DNA from 3 places in the Enterobacter sp. 6722112 genome. Region 1 is predicted to be linked to each of the others. Evidence: predicted binding sites of a transcription regulator. Region 1 holds the regulator's gene; each other region holds the start of a gene.
The links. Region 1 encodes CRP, which controls carbon source genes, mostly activating them, when cyclic AMP is high. Its sites were predicted from a motif close to ATGTGANNNNNNTCACAT; they were not measured.
Positions count from the first base shown of each region.

Region 2: AC4OVU_RS21455 (PTS mannitol transporter subunit IICBA) is a predicted target of CRP. The motif match lies at 2,653-2,670, and genes of this name have one in related genera.
Region 3: cdd (cytidine deaminase) is a predicted target of CRP. The motif match lies at 1,817-1,834, and genes of this name have one in related genera.

Region 1 is NZ_JBZWGR010000007.1:3,902,129-3,908,275, reverse strand. Features, by position in the region: gene pabA (aminodeoxychorismate synthase component 2) at 1-96, shown strand, start outside; gene argD (bifunctional acetylornithine/succinyldiaminopimelate transaminase) at 184-1,404, shown strand; gene AC4OVU_RS20270 (YccS/YhfK family putative transporter) at 1,401-3,488, opposite strand; gene crp (cAMP-activated global transcriptional regulator CRP) at 3,546-4,178, opposite strand; gene AC4OVU_RS20260 (OsmC family protein) at 4,489-4,893, shown strand; gene AC4OVU_RS20255 (phosphoribulokinase) at 4,979-5,848, opposite strand; gene AC4OVU_RS20250 (YheU family protein) at 5,879-6,097, opposite strand; gene AC4OVU_RS20245 (hydrolase) at 6,097-6,147, opposite strand, start outside.
Region 2 is NZ_JBZWGR010000007.1:4,169,214-4,175,360, reverse strand. Features, by position in the region: gene mtlD (mannitol-1-phosphate 5-dehydrogenase) at 1-502, opposite strand, end outside; gene AC4OVU_RS21455 (PTS mannitol transporter subunit IICBA) at 604-2,511, opposite strand; gene AC4OVU_RS21450 (glutathione S-transferase) at 2,948-3,556, shown strand; gene selA (L-seryl-tRNA(Sec) selenium transferase) at 3,660-5,045, shown strand; gene selB (selenocysteine-specific translation elongation factor) at 5,042-6,147, shown strand, end outside.
Region 3 is NZ_JBZWGR010000007.1:2,770,329-2,776,475, reverse strand. Features, by position in the region: gene sanA (outer membrane permeability protein SanA) at 37-747, opposite strand; gene cdd (cytidine deaminase) at 875-1,759, opposite strand; gene AC4OVU_RS14720 (CidB/LrgB family autolysis modulator) at 1,888-2,583, opposite strand; gene AC4OVU_RS14715 (CidA/LrgA family protein) at 2,580-2,975, opposite strand; gene dusC (tRNA dihydrouridine(16) synthase DusC) at 3,144-4,079, shown strand; gene yohP (small membrane protein YohP) at 4,124-4,207, opposite strand; gene mdtQ (multidrug resistance outer membrane protein MdtQ) at 4,411-5,829, shown strand; gene AC4OVU_RS14695 (SDR family oxidoreductase) at 5,880-6,147, shown strand, end outside.

The DNA.
Region 1 (6,147 bases):
CACCGCGAGTACGATCTGGAAGGGGTGCAGTTCCACCCGGAAAGCATTCTCAGCGAACAGGGGCACGCGCTGCTGGCCAATTTCCTTAATCGCTGAATATCTGTTGCCTTGTTGTGATTTTTTATGCATATTTTGTGATTATATTTTCACAGGCACTGTGACATAAAAATGGATGGTCATGACATGGCAACTGAACAACCAGCAATTACCCGCGCGACATTTGATGAAGTGATCCTGCCGATTTATGCACCGGCTGAGTTTATCCCGGTGAAAGGCAGAGGCAGCCGCGTCTGGGATCAGCAGGGCAACGAGTATGTTGATTTCGCAGGCGGTATTGCGGTGACGGCGCTGGGCCATTGCCATCCTGCGCTGGTGGACGCGCTGAAAACACAGGGCGAAACGCTGTGGCACACCAGCAACGTGTTCACCAACGAACCGGCGCTGCGTCTGGGGCGTAAGATCATCGATGCCACCTTCGCCGAACGCGTGCTGTTTATGAACTCCGGCACCGAAGCCAACGAAACCGCCTTTAAGCTGGCGCGCTACTACGCAACCACGCGTCATAGCCCGTACAAAACCAAAATCATCGCCTTCCATAACGCCTTCCACGGTCGCTCCTTCTTTACCGTTTCCGTTGGCGGCCAGCCGAAGTATTCCGACGGCTTTGGTCCGAAACCTGCGGATATCATCCACGTGCCGTTTAACGATCTGCACGCCGTTAAAGCGGTGATGGACGATCACACCTGTGCCGTGGTGGTCGAGCCCATTCAGGGGGAAGGCGGCGTCACGGCGGCCACCCCGGAATTTCTGCAAGGGCTGCGCGAGCTGTGCGACGAGCACCAGGCGCTGCTGGTGTTTGATGAAGTGCAGTGTGGGATGGGGCGTACCGGAGACCTGTTTGCTTATATGCACTACGGCGTAACGCCGGATATTCTGACCAGCGCGAAAGCGCTCGGTGGCGGTTTCCCGGTCAGTGCGGTGCTCACCACCCAGGATATCGCTTCCGCATTTCATGTGGGCTCACACGGCTCTACCTACGGCGGTAATCCGCTGGCGTGCGCCGTGGCGGGTGCGGCGTTCTACATCATTAATACGCCGGACGTCCTGAATGGCGTGAATGCGAAACGCGACCTGTTTGTGAAACATCTCCAGCAGATTGATGAACAGTTTGATGTCTTCAGCGACATCCGCGGCATGGGGCTGCTGATCGGCGCCGAACTGAAGCCGCAGTACAAAGGCCGCGCGCGCGATTTCCTGCACGCCGCCGCGCACGAAGGGGTGATGGTGCTCAATGCCGGGCCGGACGTGATGCGCTTTGCGCCATCGCTGGTGGTGGAAGACAAAGACATCGAAGACGGACTAACCCGTTTTGCCGCGGCGGTCGCGAAGATCGTCAGAGGCTAATACGCGGTTCGTTTTAACCGACGCGTTAACCAAATCCCGTGATGCGGGCGCTGACGCCATGCCACCGACGAAATGGTGTGCATGGTGTTCAGATGCCCCAGCACGCGCTGCAAATGCTGCTCCAGGGTGCTCATCGGCCCATGGGTCAGCGTCTCCGGCGCTTCCAGAATGTTCGAATCCCCTGACTCGCCCGGCGCGTCATACTCCAGACGCTGCTGACAGCGCTGCAACGCAATTTCACACGACTGCAAATAGCGCTGCGCCAGATCCGGCGTCAGCATCGTGTGCTCCCGCGCCAGCGTCGTCATGGCATTGATGTGCTCGACGATAAACTGGCTGTGCGTGACCCACAGCTTCATGTCAGCCAGATAGTGCGCGTTAAAGCCCGGCTCCTGCATGGCCTGGTTAAGGGAGTTGAACAGGGCGTTATGCGCCTGGTTGACCTTCATGCGCTCGTAGGCCAGCGGAGAGGGCTGCGGGTCATCGCTCAGAATAAGACGAATGGCCTGCTGATCGGCTTCGAGCGCGTCGTGGGCGTTCTGCCTCAGCAGCCCGCTTTGCCACTGCGGCCACAACCAGACCATGCCGCCAAAGGCGATCAGGCAGCCAATTAGCGTATCGACCAGCCGGGCAATAATAAACTGTTCCCCGTTAAGCGTGAGCAGTTGCAGGGTATACACCGCCGTGACCGTAAAGCCCACCATCGCCCAGCCGTAGTTTTTGCGGATGATCAGGTAGCTCACCAGCGTGATCGCCAGCATACCGGCCAGGGTATAGCCTTCCGGCACGTGAAAGTGCAGCGTCACGCCCGCGATAATCAGCCCCGCCATCGTACCGCCCGCCCGATGCAGAATGCGCACCCGCGTGGCGCCATAGCCGTTCTGGGTGACAAACAGCACGGTCATTAAGATCCAGTAGGGTTTCGGCAGGTGCAGGGCCATTCCCATCAGGCTGGCGATGCTCAGCATCACACTGATCCGCGCGGCATTGCGCAGGGCGGAAGATTTCAGTGATAGATAGCTTTTGAGCGCGGGCAGCAGCGGCAGCCGTTTTTGCTTATCGGCCATCAGGTCCCGGGCATAAAGCGGGCGCTGGGTGCGTAACACCCGGGCGATGCGGCTGAAATGCCAGGCAGCAAATTGCCCGACCGGGTTATCCGCGTGCTGACGCGCAATCTTTTCCAGCGCGCCGAGCTGTTTGTCCATGTTAAAGCGCGTCGGGTAGCGGTGATAGAGGATATCGTCAGCCAGCACCCGCAGGCGGGCCGCGACGGTCTGCGCGTTCCAGCGGATCACCGCTTCCGCATGGCTGCGCTCCACCAGCTTTTGCACCTCTTCCGGATTATGAAGGCTGACGGAGATATGCTCCTGCAAATCCAGCCCGACCTGGAAGGTTCGCAGCAGCGGCTTGTATTCATGATTTTTGTTGGCGGCAAGCATGTGCAACTGCTGATAGCACTGGCTGATCAGATCCACCACTTTTTGCTGGCGCGCCAGCAGCGGCGGCAGGGATTTTTCCGGGTCGGTATGTTGAGTGAGCAGGGTGTATTTTGCTTCGCAGTATTCAGCAAGCTGCACGTAGAGCAGGCTCAGGGATTCGCGCAGCGGCTGTTCCCGCCACAGCCAGAACCAGAACCAGTTAAACAGCCCGTACCATAGCGTGCCGAGGGCGTAAATCAGCAATGGCTCCCACACCGGCATATTGCCCGCAAGGCTTAAGGTGAAGATGGCGGCAATCAGCGACGCGGGAAGCAGGCGGGCGTGCAGCGAGCTGATTTCGGCGGTGACGCCGAGCGTCATCGCCAGCACGGTCAGGATCAACGGCAGAGGAATGTCGCGGGCCAGTAAAAGTTGTACGGCAAGGCTACAGCCGGCAAACAGGCAGCCGCCAATAATCAGACGTTTAAAAAAGCGTTTATGCGGCGTATCCAGACCGGCAATGTTGCAGCAGGCGGGCACGAGGGAAAACAGCAGGCCTTGCTGAAGATGTCCGAGGATCAGGCCCACGGCCACGGGAAGACACAGCACCAGCGTTTGTCGTAGTGCGTAGTTAACTTCCGGGTGATAGATCAGCCTGCGCCACATGAGGAGTAGAGACAAAAACGGCGTGCCACCCTGCGGCGGCACGCCGTTTGACCGAAATTAACGGGTTCCGTAGACCACGATAGTTTTACCGTGGGCAGAGATCAGGTTCTGGTCTTCCAGCATCTTCAGGATACGGCCCACTGTTTCACGGGAGCAGCCGACGATCTGACCGATTTCCTGACGGGTAATTTTAATTTGCATACCGTCAGGGTGGGTCATGGCGTCTGGCTGTTTCGCCAGGTTCAACAGCGTCTGCGCGATACGACCGGTCACGTCCAGGAAGGCGAGGTTACCCACCTTCTCAGAGGTCACTTGCAGACGGCGTGCCATCTGGGAAGAAAGACGCATCAGGATGTCAGGGTTGACCTGAATCAGCTGACGGAATTTCTTGTAAGAAATTTCAGCCACTTCACATGCTGTTTTTGCACGAACCCAGGCGCTACGTTCCTGGCCTTCTTCAAACAGGCCCAGTTCACCGATAAAATCGCCCTGGTTCAGATAAGAAAGGATCATCTCTTTCCCTTCTTCATCTTTGATCAGCACGGCCACCGAGCCTTTAACGATGTAATACAACGTTTCCGCTTTTTCACCCTGGTGAATCAGCGTGCTCTTTGATGGGTACTTATGAATGTGGCAATGAGACAAGAACCATTCGAGAGTCGGGTCTGTTTGCGGTTTGCCAAGCACCATGCGCTGTTATCCTCTGTTATAAGCTGTCACCAGAGTCATAAGATGCATCCGGACTCTGGGGTTGCAATCGAATTCTTACCCATACCTGGGAAGTCGGCTGTCGTAACGTTTCGCAGCCAGTAAAGTTTGATGTCCTCTGCATACATGTGTAACGTCAATGTATTACTGTAGCATCCAGAGTGTTTTAGCATAGCTTTCGCCGCGTGTCTCCTGGTGTCTCGCTTCAGCATGACGCAGGTCGCCTTCCGTTGCGAGAAATGTAACGTACACGTAATCTGTCATAAAAAATGCAACGTTGGAGTGAGTGAATATGCAAGCGCGTGTGAAATGGGTTGAAGGGTTAACGTTCCTGGGCGAGTCTGCTTCTGGGCACCAGGTTTTGATGGATGGCAACTCCGGCGATAAAGCGCCAAGCCCAATGGAAATGGTGCTGATGGCGGCAGGCGGATGCAGTGCGATCGACGTGGTGTCGATCCTGCAAAAAGGCCGTCATGACGTGACCGATTGTGAAGTGAAGCTGACGTCGGAACGTCGTGAAGAGGCGCCCCGCCTGTTCACGCATATTAATTTGCACTTTATCGTCACCGGCAAAGAACTGAAGGACGCGGCGGTCTCGCGTGCGGTTGACCTGTCTGCGGAAAAATACTGCTCTGTGGCGTTAATGCTGGAGAAAGCGGTAAAAATCACCCATTCGTATGAAGTGATCGCGGCTTAATTTTTGGCGGGTGGCGCTTCGCTGACCCGCCCTACAAAAGCACGCCCGTAGGCCCGGTAAGCGCAGCGCCACCGGGCAAAACAATTCACGCGATCTGCTTTCCTTCCATCAGCCGCTGCACCAGCGGTGTCATGATCAGCTCCATTGCCAGCCCCATTTTTCCGCCCGGTACCACTAACGTATTCATGTGCGAAATAAACGAACCCTGTAGCATCGCCAGCAGCCAGGGATAATCAATGCCTTCCAGGTTGCGGAAGTGGATCACCACAAAGCTCTCGTCCAGCGACGGGATGCTTTTTGCAGCGAACGGGTTAGAGGTGTCCACGGTGGGGACGCGCTGGAAGTTAATGTGGGTTCGGGAGAACTGCGGCGTCAGGAAGTTGATGTAATCTTCCATGGAGCGCACCACCGAGTCCATGACCGCCTCTCGCGAATGGCCGCGCTCGCTCATGTCACGCGTCAGCTTCTGGATCCACTCAAGGTTAACAATCGGCACCACCCCCACCAGCAAATCCACGTGGCGCGCCACGTCGTGCTGAGGCGTCACCACGCCGCCGTGCAATCCTTCGTAAAACAGCACGTCAGTCGGTTCCGGCAGCGGCTGCCAGGGCGTGAACGTGCCGGGGACCTGGTTCCAGGGCACGGCTTCATCGTAGGTGTGGAGATACTTGCGGGACTGCCCGGTACCGCTTTGCCCGTATTCACGGAAGGTTTGCTCCAGCAGGCCGAAGTCATTGGCCTCCGGGCCGAAGTAGCTGATGTGTTTACCCAGATCGCGCGCCTTGCGGATGGCCATATCCATCTCCGGGCGCGTGTAGCGGTGAAAGCTGTCGCCTTCTACCTCTGCCGCCCGTAAGTTAAGCTGGGCGAAGATCTTGCGGAAGGCGAGGCTGGTGGTAGTGGTTCCCGCCCCACTCGAACCCGTAACGGCAATAACCGGATGTCTGGCAGACATAGCAACTCCCTGACTGGAAAAGTGTAAAGATCAGCCGTGAAACGCGTTGCGTGGCATGATATTGACCGTCTCATGCAGTTCGGACCATACCAGCACCACGTCGCCGCTTTTAAGCTGGCGCTTAACATCGTTGACCTTTTGTTCAAGCGAACGTTCATGTTCACCATAATCGGTGCCTTCGCGCAAGACAAAGCTTTCAATCAGATTATCGAGCGTGTCGGGAGAGAGATCCTGCCAGGGAATAATCATTATTTACCGTCCAGATAAGCCGTTAACCAGTCGGGAATACGCGTCTCAAG
Region 2 (6,147 bases), 270 kb from region 1:
TGGCGGATGCTGACGGCGGAACGATGCGGTCAACGGCGGAATCCACAAAACCCACGTGCGCTTCAACCCAGGCTTTATCTTCGTCTGCGACGGTCGCAAGAACATGGCCTTTCAGCTGCGTGGTGCCGCGCACCATGTTTTCACAGGCGATGATGTTCAGCGGCGTTTCAACGCCCTGTGCTTTACGCTTCGCCAGGCCTTTCGCGACCGCCGGGGCGATACGCTCAAGCACCACCGGACCCACGGCGGTGGTGACCAGATCAACGCTCGCGATGAGGTCAATCACGTCGTCGCCAATGCTGCTTACCGCGTTGACGCCAGAGACCGTTTCAACCTGTTCGTTTTCACCCACCACGTGAACCTGATAGCTATGACGGGCATTCAGGGCATCCAGAACCACCTGATTCACATCGGCGAATGTCAGGGTAATGCCCGCGTCTGCCAGCAGTTTACCGATAAAGCCACGACCGATATTACCTGCGCCAAAATGTAATGCTTTCATAGTGTTAACCTTCATCAATGTTTTTACCCGAGAGGGCTGGGGTGAGGAACGTTTTCCCCTCACCCTAGCCCTCTCCCCGGGGGGAGAGGGAAGAGGCGCTGTTACTTGTTCAGCAGGGCCAGAACTTCTTCAACGCTGGTGGTGTTGGCCAGACGCTCAATAACCGTTTCGTCATCCAGCGCGTTGGTCAGGCTGGTAATCACCTGGATATGCTCGTTGTTGCGAGCGGCGATACCAATCACCAGACGGGCGATGTCGTCCTCTTCTTCACCGAAGCGCACACCATCAGGATACTGACAGAACACCACGCCGGTTTTCAGCACGCGGTCTTTGGCTTCCACCGTACCGTGTGGAACCGCGATGGATTCACCCAGGTAGGTTGGGGTCAGCTTTTCGCGTTCCAGCATCGCCTCAACGTACTCAGGCTGAACGTAGCCGCCTTTCACCAGCTGCTCACCGGCGAAGCGAATGGCCTCTTCTTTATTGGTCGCCGTGCGGCCAAGGAAGATGTTTTCAGCGCCCAGTTTGAACAGATGCGCGTTGCTCTCGTCGAAGCTGTCTTGCAGGCTGGTACGCACTTTCACTTCGTTATCTTCATGGCGCTGCGCCGCCACCAGGCGTTCGGTCAGGCTGGCGTACAGGCCGCTGTCGAGGAAGTTGGTCAGGGAAATGTGCTGTGCCTGCGGTACCTGACGCATAGCGCGTTCGGTCAGATCGCGGTGCGTAATCACCAGGTCAACGTCCGGCGGCAGGCTGTTAATCGCGCTGTTGGTGACGGAGATGTTGGTCAGACCCGCATCCTGCACTTTCTTCCGCAGTACGCCCGCACCCATTGCGCTGGAGCCCATACCGGCATCACAGGCCACGATGATTTTACGCACGTGGCTCAGGTCGTTAGAGACATCACCCGCCGCCAGCGGCGTTGCGCCTTTGGATTCGGCTTTCATGTCATGCATACGACGGGTTGCCGCTTCGATATCGTCGTCTTCTTTCACCTTGCTGGTTTTCAGCAGGATAGCGGAGGCCACGAAGGAGACCGCCATGGCCGCACAGATCGCCGCGATGTTCGCGAAGTAGGCGCCTTTCGGGGTCATCGCCAGCACCGCCAGGATAGAGCCTGGAGAAGCAGGAGACACCAGACCACCGCCCAGTACGCTCAGGGTGAACACGCCGGTCATACCGCCAAGGATAACGGCCAGGATCAGACGTGGGTTCATCAGCACATACGGGAAGTAAATTTCGTGAATACCGCCCAGGAAGTGAATGATCGCCGCGCCGCCAGCAGACTGTTTCGCGCTGCCGCGACCAAAGAACATGTACGCCAGCAGAACGCCCATACCTGGACCCGGGTTCGCTTCAATCAGGAAGAAGATGGACTTGCCGAAATCGTGTGACTGCTGAATACCCAGCGGTGAGAAGATACCGTGGTTGATGGCGTTGTTCAGGAACAGGATTTTCGCTGGTTCAACAAAGATAGACGCCAGCGGCAGCATGTCGTGCGCCACCATGAAGTTAACGCCCGCCGCCAGCAGCTTGGACAGCACTTCAACCGCCGGGCCAATGCCGAGGAACGCCAGAATGGCGAGGATCATCCCGATGATGCCCGCAGAGAAGTTGTTCACCAGCATTTCGAAGCCGGATTTGATCTTGCCATCAACCCAGACGTCGAATTTCTTGATTGCCCAGCCGCCCAGAGGACCGGCAATCATCGCACCGAGGAACATCGGCATATCCGCACCGACGATCACCCCCATGGTTGTGATGGCACCCACGACGCCACCGCGGTCACCGCCAACCAGACGACCACCGGTATAACCGATGAGCAGTGGCAGGAGATAGGTAATCATTGGGCCAACAAGTTTTGCCAGCGTTTCGTTAGGCAACCACCCTGTCGGAATAAATAATGCGGTGATAATACCCCACGCGATAAACGCGCCGATATTTGGCATCACCATGTTGCTGAGGAAACGACCAAAGCTTTGCACTTTGATCTTGAAATCGGATGACATAAAACACCCCTTCTTATGTTTACGCTTAGGCTTGTGGCCCGAGGTTTATCGTTAATGTGCGGCGGCAGAGGTAGCCGGGCCCTGTTCTGATGCTGTGAAATCTGGCACTGAATCGTTCAACTGTCCAGACAGTGAAATTTTGTGTGATCTGAATCACATGAATGTAGGGGGTGAGGACATTAATGAAGTGATCGCGATCACATAACGAGTGTGTAAAAAAAATACATCGCTCAGAATTACGCCAAAATGGGCGGTGTTTTGTGATTTGCATCACAATGTTAAGTTGGTTGTTTGTTTCCAGATTGTGATTTGATTCACAAAATATTTTTATGCAGATTTCTCCCGTATCCCCTCATGGCAGGAATGCGATACGCACACCTGCCTTTTTCCACGGCTTGATCCATACTGACCTCTTTGTGGGCATTAAGGATAAGCAATGAAACTCATCGGCAGTTATACCAGTCCTTTCGTGCGTAAGATTTCGATTCTCCTGCTGGAGAAAGGGATTGAATTTGAATTCGTAAATGAACAGCCCTACAACGCAGAGAACGGCGTTGCGCAGTACAACCCGCTGGGGAAAGTCCCGGCGCTGGTAACGGACGAGGGCGATTACTGGTTTGATTCCCCGATCATTGCGGAGTACATCGAACTGCTTGGCGTTGCGCCAGCCATGCTGCCGGCGGATCCAAAAGCAGCGCTGGCGATGAAGCAAATTGAAGCCCTGGCGGATGGCATTATGGATGCGGCATTGACGTCCGTACGCGAGCAGGCAAGGCCCGCCGCCCAGCAGTCAGAAAATGAGCTGCTGCGCCAGCGCGAAAAAATCAGCCGCAGCCTGGATATGTGCGAACAGCTGATCCGCGACGGGAAAATTCAGAGCGATAGCCTGAATCTGGCGACGATCGCCATCGCCTGCGCCATTGGCTACCTCAATTTCCGCCGCGTCTCGCCGGGCTGGTGCGTGGATCGTCCGCTGCTGGTCAAACTGGCGGAGACGCTCTTCCAGCGCGAAAGTTTTGCCCGGACTGAACCGCCAAAGGCTTGATGCGGGTTATAACACTTCCTGGCGGGAGGCGGTACAATCCCCCCACATGTTAACTCCCTCTCCCGTCGGGAGGGGGGAAGATATTTACTCGCCAGGCGCATTCATGACTACTCATCATTCCCTCTACAGCCAGATCCCCGCTACCGATCGTCTGCTTCGTGACCCGCGCATCACTGCGGTGCTGGAGCAGTTTGGCCATACTGCAACGGTCGGCATGCTACGCCAGCTTCAGGACGATGCGCGTCGCCATATTCAGGCTGAGAACGCGCTACCCGGCTGGTGCGTGGCGTGGGAGCAGGAAGTTGAACGCAGGCTGAGCAAGCACGGGCAAAGCGCGTTGCGCCCGGTTATTAACCTGTCAGGCACGGTTCTGCACACCAATCTGGGCCGGGCACAGCAGGCCGAAGAGGCAACAGAGGCCGTCACCCGTGCCATGCGCTCGCCGGTGACGCTGGAGTACGATCTGGACGGCGCCGGGCGTGGGCATCGCGATCGCGCACTGGCGGATCTTCTCTGCCAGATCACCGGCGCGGAAGATGCCTGCATTGTGAATAACAACGCGGCGGCGGTGCTGTTAATGCTGGCGGCCATCGCGAGCGGAAAAGAGGTTGTCGTCTCTCGCGGCGAGCTGGTGGAGATCGGCGGGGCGTTTCGTATTCCGGACGTCATGCGCCAGGCGGGCTGCACGCTGCATGAAGTGGGCACAACCAACCGTACCCATGCAAAAGATTATCGCGCGGCGGTGAATGAAAACACCGCCCTGCTGATGAAAGTGCATACCAGCAATTACCACATTGAGGGTTTCACCAAAACGGTGGAAGAGGCCGAACTGGCCGCCATCGGGCGCGAGCTAAACGTGCCGGTGATTGCCGATCTCGGCAGCGGGTCGCTGGTGGATATGCGCCAGTACGGTCTGCCGAAAGAGCCCATGGTGCAGGAAATGGTTGCCGCGGGCGTAAGCCTGGTCAGTTTCTCCGGTGATAAATTGCTGGGCGGGCCGCAGGCGGGGATTATCGTCGGCAGGCGCGAGCTGATTGCGCAGCTACAGCAGCATCCGCTGAAGCGCGCCCTGCGTGCCGATAAAATGACGCTGGCCGCGCTGGAAGCCACGCTGCGGCTCTATCTCCACCCGGAGAAACTGGCTGATCGCCTGCCCACGTTGCGTTTGCTGAGCCGTGATGCGGCCTCCATTCGCGCGCAGGCGGAAGCGCTACTGCCGCAGGTTGCTCCTCATTACCCTGAGTTTGACGTTCGTAACGAGCCTTGCCTGTCGCAAATTGGCAGCGGCTCGCTGCCGGTGGACAGGTTACCGAGCGAAGCGCTGACGTTCACCCCGCGCGACGGACGCGGAAGCCAGCTTGAGGCGCTGTCGGCGCGCTGGCGCGCATTACCGACGCCGGTGATTGGCCGGATCGGTGACGGGCGCATGTGGCTGGATTTACGCTGTCTGGAAGATGAAGTGCGGTTTCTGGAGATGATGTTGAAATGATTATTGCCACCGCCGGTCATGTTGACCACGGCAAAACCACGTTATTGCAGGCCATTACGGGCGTGAATGCCGATCGCCTGCCGGAAGAGAAAAAGCGCGGCATGACCATTGACCTGGGTTACGCCTACTGGCCGCAGCCCGACGGTCGCGTGCTGGGCTTTATCGACGTGCCCGGCCACGAGAAGTTTCTGTCCAATATGCTCGCGGGCGTGGGCGGGATCGATCATGCTCTGCTGGTGGTCGCGTGCGATGACGGGGTGATGGCGCAAACGCGCGAGCATCTGGCGATCCTCCAGCTGACGGGAAACCCGCAGTTGACCGTCGCCCTCACCAAAGCGGACCGTGTGGATGAGGCGCGTATCGACGAGGTGCGTGAAGAGGTGCTGGCGGCGCTGAGTGAGTACGGTTTTAGGGATGCCGCACTGTTTGTCACCGTGGCGACAGAAGGCCGCGGTATCGACGCTCTTCGCGACCATTTGCAGCAGATCCCGTCTCGTGAACATGCCAGCCATCACCGCTTCCGTCTGGCGATAGACAGGGCGTTTACCGTGAAAGGGGCTGGGCTGGTGGTGACCGGCACCGCGCTGAGCGGCGAAGTGAACGTGGGCGATACCCTGTGGCTGACGGGCGTGAACAAACCGATGCGCGTGCGCGGGCTTCACGCGCAAAACCAGCCGGTGGAACAGGCCCACGCCGGGCAGCGTATCGCCCTGAATATTGCCGGTGATGCCGAAAAAGACCAGCTTAACCGCGGCGACTGGCTGCTGGCCGACGCACCGCCGGAGCCTTCTGAACGGATCATCGTTTCACTCCAGACCCACACGCCGCTGACCCAGTGGCAGCCGCTGCATATCCACCACGCGGCCAGCCACATCACCGGACGCGTGTCGCTGCTGGAAAACGATCTCGCCGAACTGGTGTTCGACTCCCCGCTCTGGCTGGCGGATAACGACCGCCTGGTTCTGCGCGATATTTCGGCGCGGGAAACGCTGGCGGGCGCGCGCGTGGTCATGCTGGATCCGCCCCGTCGCGGCAAGCGTAAGCCCGAGTATTTACAGTGGCTGGCCGCACTGGCCCAGGCCCGCGATGATAAGTCTGCGTT
Region 3 (6,147 bases), 1.1 Mb from region 1:
AGTAATGCGTTTTATATCACGCATTGTAGATCTGAATTACTTCTTCTGAATTTCCAGCAACTGCTCTGGCGTTACCGCCGGGTAACCCTGTGCATTCTCCGGCACTTCGTGCATCGTTGGGATCGGCACCAGCGGGCCTAAAAAGCGCGGTTCACGTTTGAATAAGTACAGGTCAGCCAGCGCGCCAAAACGAGCGCCAAACTCACGTACGCGCACGCTCAGCATATCCTTTGGCGATGGCACCGCATAACACTGCGCCTGAATGCCCATATGCAGGGCGATAAACAGCGCCCGCTCGCAGTGGAAACGCTGGGTAATGATGATGAAATCATTGGTGTCGAACACCTTGCGGGTACGCACGATGGAATCAAGCGTGCGGAATCCGGCGTAGTCGAGCACGATATCGGCCGGGTCGACGCCTGCGGCAATCAGATCTTTGCGCATCGTCACCGGCTCGTTATAGCTTTGCAGCGCGTTATCGCCGCTCAGCAGCAGATAGTTCACCTTGCCGCTGTTATAGGCGTTCAGCGCGCCCTGAATACGATACCGGTAATACTGATTTATGACGCCAGTGCGGTAATACTTGGCGGTGCCAAGCACCACACCAACCTGACGGTAGGGGAGATCCTGTAGGTCATCAAAAATGTAGGGGGCTGTTTTCCAGCTCATCCAGCGGTCGAGACCCAGCACGATCAACAGCAGTATGCCGACCAGGACAGACAGGCTGTAAAACACGCGCTTTAACATGCAGATGGCTCGTACCGATGATGAAATTTCCCTCAGGCTACTGTACCCGCCTGGTTAGCGCAAGAAACAGCGATTCAACTGAGGGGTTTTTCGTCAGACTGGCGGGCAACTCTGCCCGCCGAACAGATTATGCCAGCAGCACGCGGTCGATGGTTGAACAGCCCAGCGCTTTCAGCGTGGCTGCGGTCGCGTCCCACTGGATCAGCGGCGCATCGGCCTTTTCAGCCAGGATTGCGCGCTGAATATCCGGGTAGTCATACCCGTTCAGGCTAAGCAGGTTCAGGGCACCCTGGAGCGGAGGCAGCGTCGGGTTAAATGCGGCGTTCTCTGCATAGCTGCCGGTGAAGATGCGGCCGTCGCGGCACTGAAGGGCGACGCCGCTTGGAGATTTGCTGTAGGGCGTGTGGCTTTTATTGGCGGCGGCAATGGCCGCTTCGCTCAGCTCATCTCCCGAGAGCGCATAACCGTGGTCCTGCTCGTCCATCAGCAGGGTTTTGATCTCAAGATCTTTCGGGCCGAAAGCATCCGGCAGGTAATCACCCAGCGTATGCGGTGCGCGTCCTGGCAGGTTGATACGCAGTTCAAGACCGCTGTTCAGCTCATTCATAAACTGGCGGCAGTGGCCGCAAGGGGTATAGTTGACGGTGATGGCGCGCAGGGCTTTTTCGCCGCGCAGCCAGGCGTGACTGATGGCGCTCTGCTCCGCGTGGACGGTTTGCTGCATGGTCGCACCAAGAAACTCCATGTTTCCGCCGAAGTACCAGGTTCCGCTCACGCCGCGCGCAATTGCGCCTACGTTAAAATGGGAAAGGTCAGCGCGGGCGCAGGCAGCCGCAAGGGGCAGCAGGGCGAAAGCCAGCGCGTCTTCGTCCAGCTCCGTTGCCTGTTTAAGGGCCGTGACCTGATCTGCCGTCAGCAGGGCGGGGAAATGCGCATCCGCCAGAACCGGAGCCAGGGCTGATTGCAAATTCTCTGCAAGCTGAGAGAAAGCAGCTTGAAAACGTGGATGCATGACGTTGCCTCATCAAGGTTAATGGATCGGTAGTGTACGGAGCCGTACGGCCTTTATATGTGATCCAAATCTCATTATGTGTGCAACTTATGAAATGAAAATGAAATTTGCGCGACGCATCGCAAATTTTAGCCCATGACTGCCAGAATAATCGGGAAGATAAACGGCGCGACCAGGGAAGTGATAATCCCGCAGATCACCAGCGCCAGCGAGCTGAATGCCCCTTCCTGATAATCCAGTTCCGCGCAGCGTGCGGTGCCCAGCGCGTGCGAGGCGGTACCCATCGCCAGACCGCGTGCCGCTTTGGTCCGAATTTTCATGATATTCAGCAGCGTATGACCAAACACCGCGCCCAGGATACCGACGAAAATCACGCACACGGCGCTGATGGCCGGAATGCCCCCGATGCTGCCGCCCACGGCCATGGCAATCGGCGTGGTGACGGATTTAGGCAGGATAGAGGCGGCGATCTGCGGCGACGCGCCCATCAATAAGGCCACCGAGGTACCGGTGATCATCGCAACAAGGCTACCCACAAAGCAGATGGTAATGATGGATTTCCAGCGCGCGCGGATCTGATGCAGTTGCTCATATAAAGGAAACGCCAGCGCCACCACGGCAGGCTGCAACAAATCGTTGAGGATCCTGCTCCCGGCGAAGTAACGCTCATAAGGAATGCCGGTGAGCAGCAGAAAAGGAATAATCACCACCATGGCGACCAGCAGCGGGTTGAGCAACGGCATTTTGAAACGCACCGCAAGCTTACGCGCAGCAAAGAACACCACCAGGGTTAACGGCAGGGACCACCAGATATTCGCCATCATTTTTTTGTTTTCTCCCCGACGACCTTGCGTTCGCCATGCACAATGTGTGAACTCCAGCTGACGACCAGGAATACCACCAGCGTACTGATGGCGCAGGAGACCACAATCGGGCCGAACTGCGCTTTAAGCACATCGTAATACTGCATCACCCCAACGCCGATAGGCACAAAAAGCAGGGCCATATAGCGAATGAGAACGAAGCACCCCGGATTAACCCATTTCGCGGGCAGCACCTGTAATGCCAGTAGCACAAACAGGATCAGCATGCCGATAATGCTGCCGGGTATCGTAATCGGCAGCAGCGAAGCGATAAAAATGCCGGCGTACAGGCAGGCATAAATGAGGACGAAGGCGCGAAGGTATTGCCAGATAGTATTCAGTGATTTGCTCATGGTGAAAGTCCTTGCTGAGACGTATTCATCATACAATTAAACCTGAAAATGTGCCACGGATCACATCATGAATTTTGGGCATACCAGACATTCCGCAATGGAACGCCGGGCTTTCAACATACATAGAGAGCAGCTACTATAGCGCGTCTTTTTTCACAGGTACTCAGAATGCGTGTTTTACTGGCCCCGATGGAAGGTGTGCTCGACTCTCTCGTGCGCGAGCTGCTTACCGAGGTGAACGATTACGATCTCTGCGTGACGGAGTTTCTGCGCGTGGTCGATATGTTGCTGCCAGAAAAATCATTTTATCGTCTCTGCCCGGAACTGCATCGTCAGAGCCGCACTCCGTCCGGTACGCTGGTGCGCGTCCAGCTGCTCGGCCAGTATCCTGAGTGGCTGGCTGAAAACGCCGCCCGCGCGGTAGCGCTTGGTTCGTACGGCGTCGATCTTAACTGCGGCTGTCCGTCAAAGCTGGTCAACGGCAGCGGCGGGGGGGCGACGCTACTTAAAGATCCGGAGCTGATTTATCGCGGCGCAAAGGCCATGCGTGAGGCGGTGCCATCGCACCTGCCGGTGACGGTCAAAGTGCGTCTGGGATGGGACAGCGACGACAAGCAGTTTGAAATTGCTGACGCGGTGCAGCAGGCGGGCGCCACCGAGCTGGTGGTGCACGGGCGAACCAAAGAGGATGGTTATAAAGCCGAGCGCATTAACTGGCAGGCGATTGGCGAGATCCGCAAACGGCTTACGATCCCGGTGATTGCCAACGGCGAAATCTGGGATTACGAGAGCGCGCAGGCCTGCCTCAAAGAGACCGGCTGTAATGCCGTGATGATTGGCCGCGGTGCGCTGAACGTGCCGAACCTCAGCCGGGTGGTGAAATATAATGAGCCGCGGATGCCGTGGGCGGATGTGGTGAAACTACTGCAAAAATACACGCGGCTGGAAAAGCAAGGCGATACCGGCTTGTATCACGTCGCGCGCATTAAGCAGTGGCTGAGTTATTTGCGTAAAGAGTACGACGACGCGCTGGGATTATTTCAGGAGATCCGTACGCTACAGACGTCTGCGGATATTGCCCGGGTGATCCAGTCAAAATCCTGAGCGAAGTGTGAAGAGCTTGCCCGGCGCGGAGCCGGGCAGCAGAATCAGAAAATCATCTTGAATACGCCGGTTACCACCAGCAGCCCTATCAGAAATATAATCAAAATAACCCACAATAATATTTTCATTCGCCTCTCCTGCGTATGTCTGTCGAAGTAAGTGTAGCAGCCAATTCATAATTAGCATGAATACATGAAATTAAATCATTGTCTTGGAGAATAAATTTCCGGATATGAAAATGTATAACAATATGCAGATTGCCACGCGTTACTAAAAAACGGAACGTCAGTAAGCGTAAGTTGCGCCTTTATTTTTTTGAGTTCATGGCGTAATGAAACGTTCTCTTACTTTATCTCTGAGTGCTCCTCTTGTTTTTATGCTGGCCGCCTGCGCGCCGGAACATGCCACGGTGTCTCCAGTAAAAACGCAAGCCGCCGCCGCAGCTGTAAATACCCAACTGCGTCATGCCGACTGGCCAAAAAGCGAATGGTGGAAAGACTTTAACGACCCCCAGCTCAACGCGCTGATCGACAAAGCGCTGGAGGATGCGGCGGATATGCAAATTGCCCGTCAGCGTATCACCCTGGCGGAAGCACAGGCGAAAGCCGCTGTCGCTGCTGAGGGTCCACAGCTGGATTTTTCCGCAGATGTTGAACGGCAAAAAATGTCGGCAGAGGGGCTGATGGGTCCATTTGCGCTGACCGATCCGGCGGCGGGGACAACCGGCCCCTGGTACACCAACGGCACCTTTGGTCTGACGGCGGGTTGGGATCTGGATTTATGGGGTAAAAACCGCGCCCAAATTGAGGCCCGCATCGGTCAGGTGAATGCGCAAAAAGCGGAGCTGGAGCAGACCCGCCAGCTGCTCGCCAGCAGCGTCGCGCGGCTGTACTGGGACTGGCAGACCGAGGCCGCGGTGGGTGACGTACTCGCGCAAATCAAACGGGAGCAGGAAAATATCATCGGTGCCGATCGTGAGCTTTATCAGCACGGCATTACCTCCTCGGTGGAAGGCGTTGAAACGGATATTAATGCCAGCAAAACCGATGAACAGCTCGCTGACGTGCACGGCAAAATGAAGGTCATTGAGGCGCGTCTGAATGCGTTGACCCATACCCCTTCAGTCACGCTCGCCCGGCATGCCTTACCTGACGCAGAGGCGTCGTTGCCATCAACGCTCGGTTATGAACTGCTGGCTCGGCGCCCGGATTTGCAGGAGGCGCACTGGTATATCGAAGCATCCATGAGCGAAGTGGATGCCGCCAGAGCCGCGTTCTACCCTGACATCAATTTGATGGCATTCTTGCAGCAGGATGCATTGCACCTGAGTGACCTGTTCCGCTCATCTGCGCAGCAAATGGGCGTAACCGCCGGGCTGACGCTGCCAATTTTTGACAGCGGTCGGTTGAATGCGAACCTGGATATCGCCCAGGCGCAAAACAACCTCTCCGTGGCGAACTACAACAAGGCCGTGGTAGATGCCGTAAACCAGGTTGCCCGGACGGCCAGCGAAGTGGAAACGCTGACCGCCAAAAATCAGCACCAGCAGCAGATCGAAAAAGATGCGGCGCGCGTCGTTGCGCTGGCACAGGCGCGCTTCAGCGCCGGGATCATTGCCGGCTCCCGGGTGAGTGAAGCAAAAATTCCGGCGCTCAAAGAGCGTTTTACCGGGTTGATGCTGAAAGGTCAGTACGTGGATGCCACGCTCCAGCTCACCTCCGCGCTGGGTGGCGGATATCATCACGGCTAACATTGCGCATTATCTATACTTACCTCTTTGCAGATTATCAGGAGGTGAGTATGACGCGAGTCGCAATTGTTACCGCATCGGATTCAGGAATTGGCAAAACGACGGCCCTGATGCTGGCCGAACGCGGGTTTGATGTCGGAGTAACCTGGCATTCAGATGAGAAAGGGGCGCTGGCAACCTGCCGTGAAATTGAAGCGCGCGGGCAGCGTGCCGAGGCGATTCATCTCGACTTAAGCAATTTGCCGGAAGGCGCAAAGGCCATTGAAACCCTGATTACGCGTTTCGGGCGGCTGGATGTGCTGGTTAACAATGCCGGGG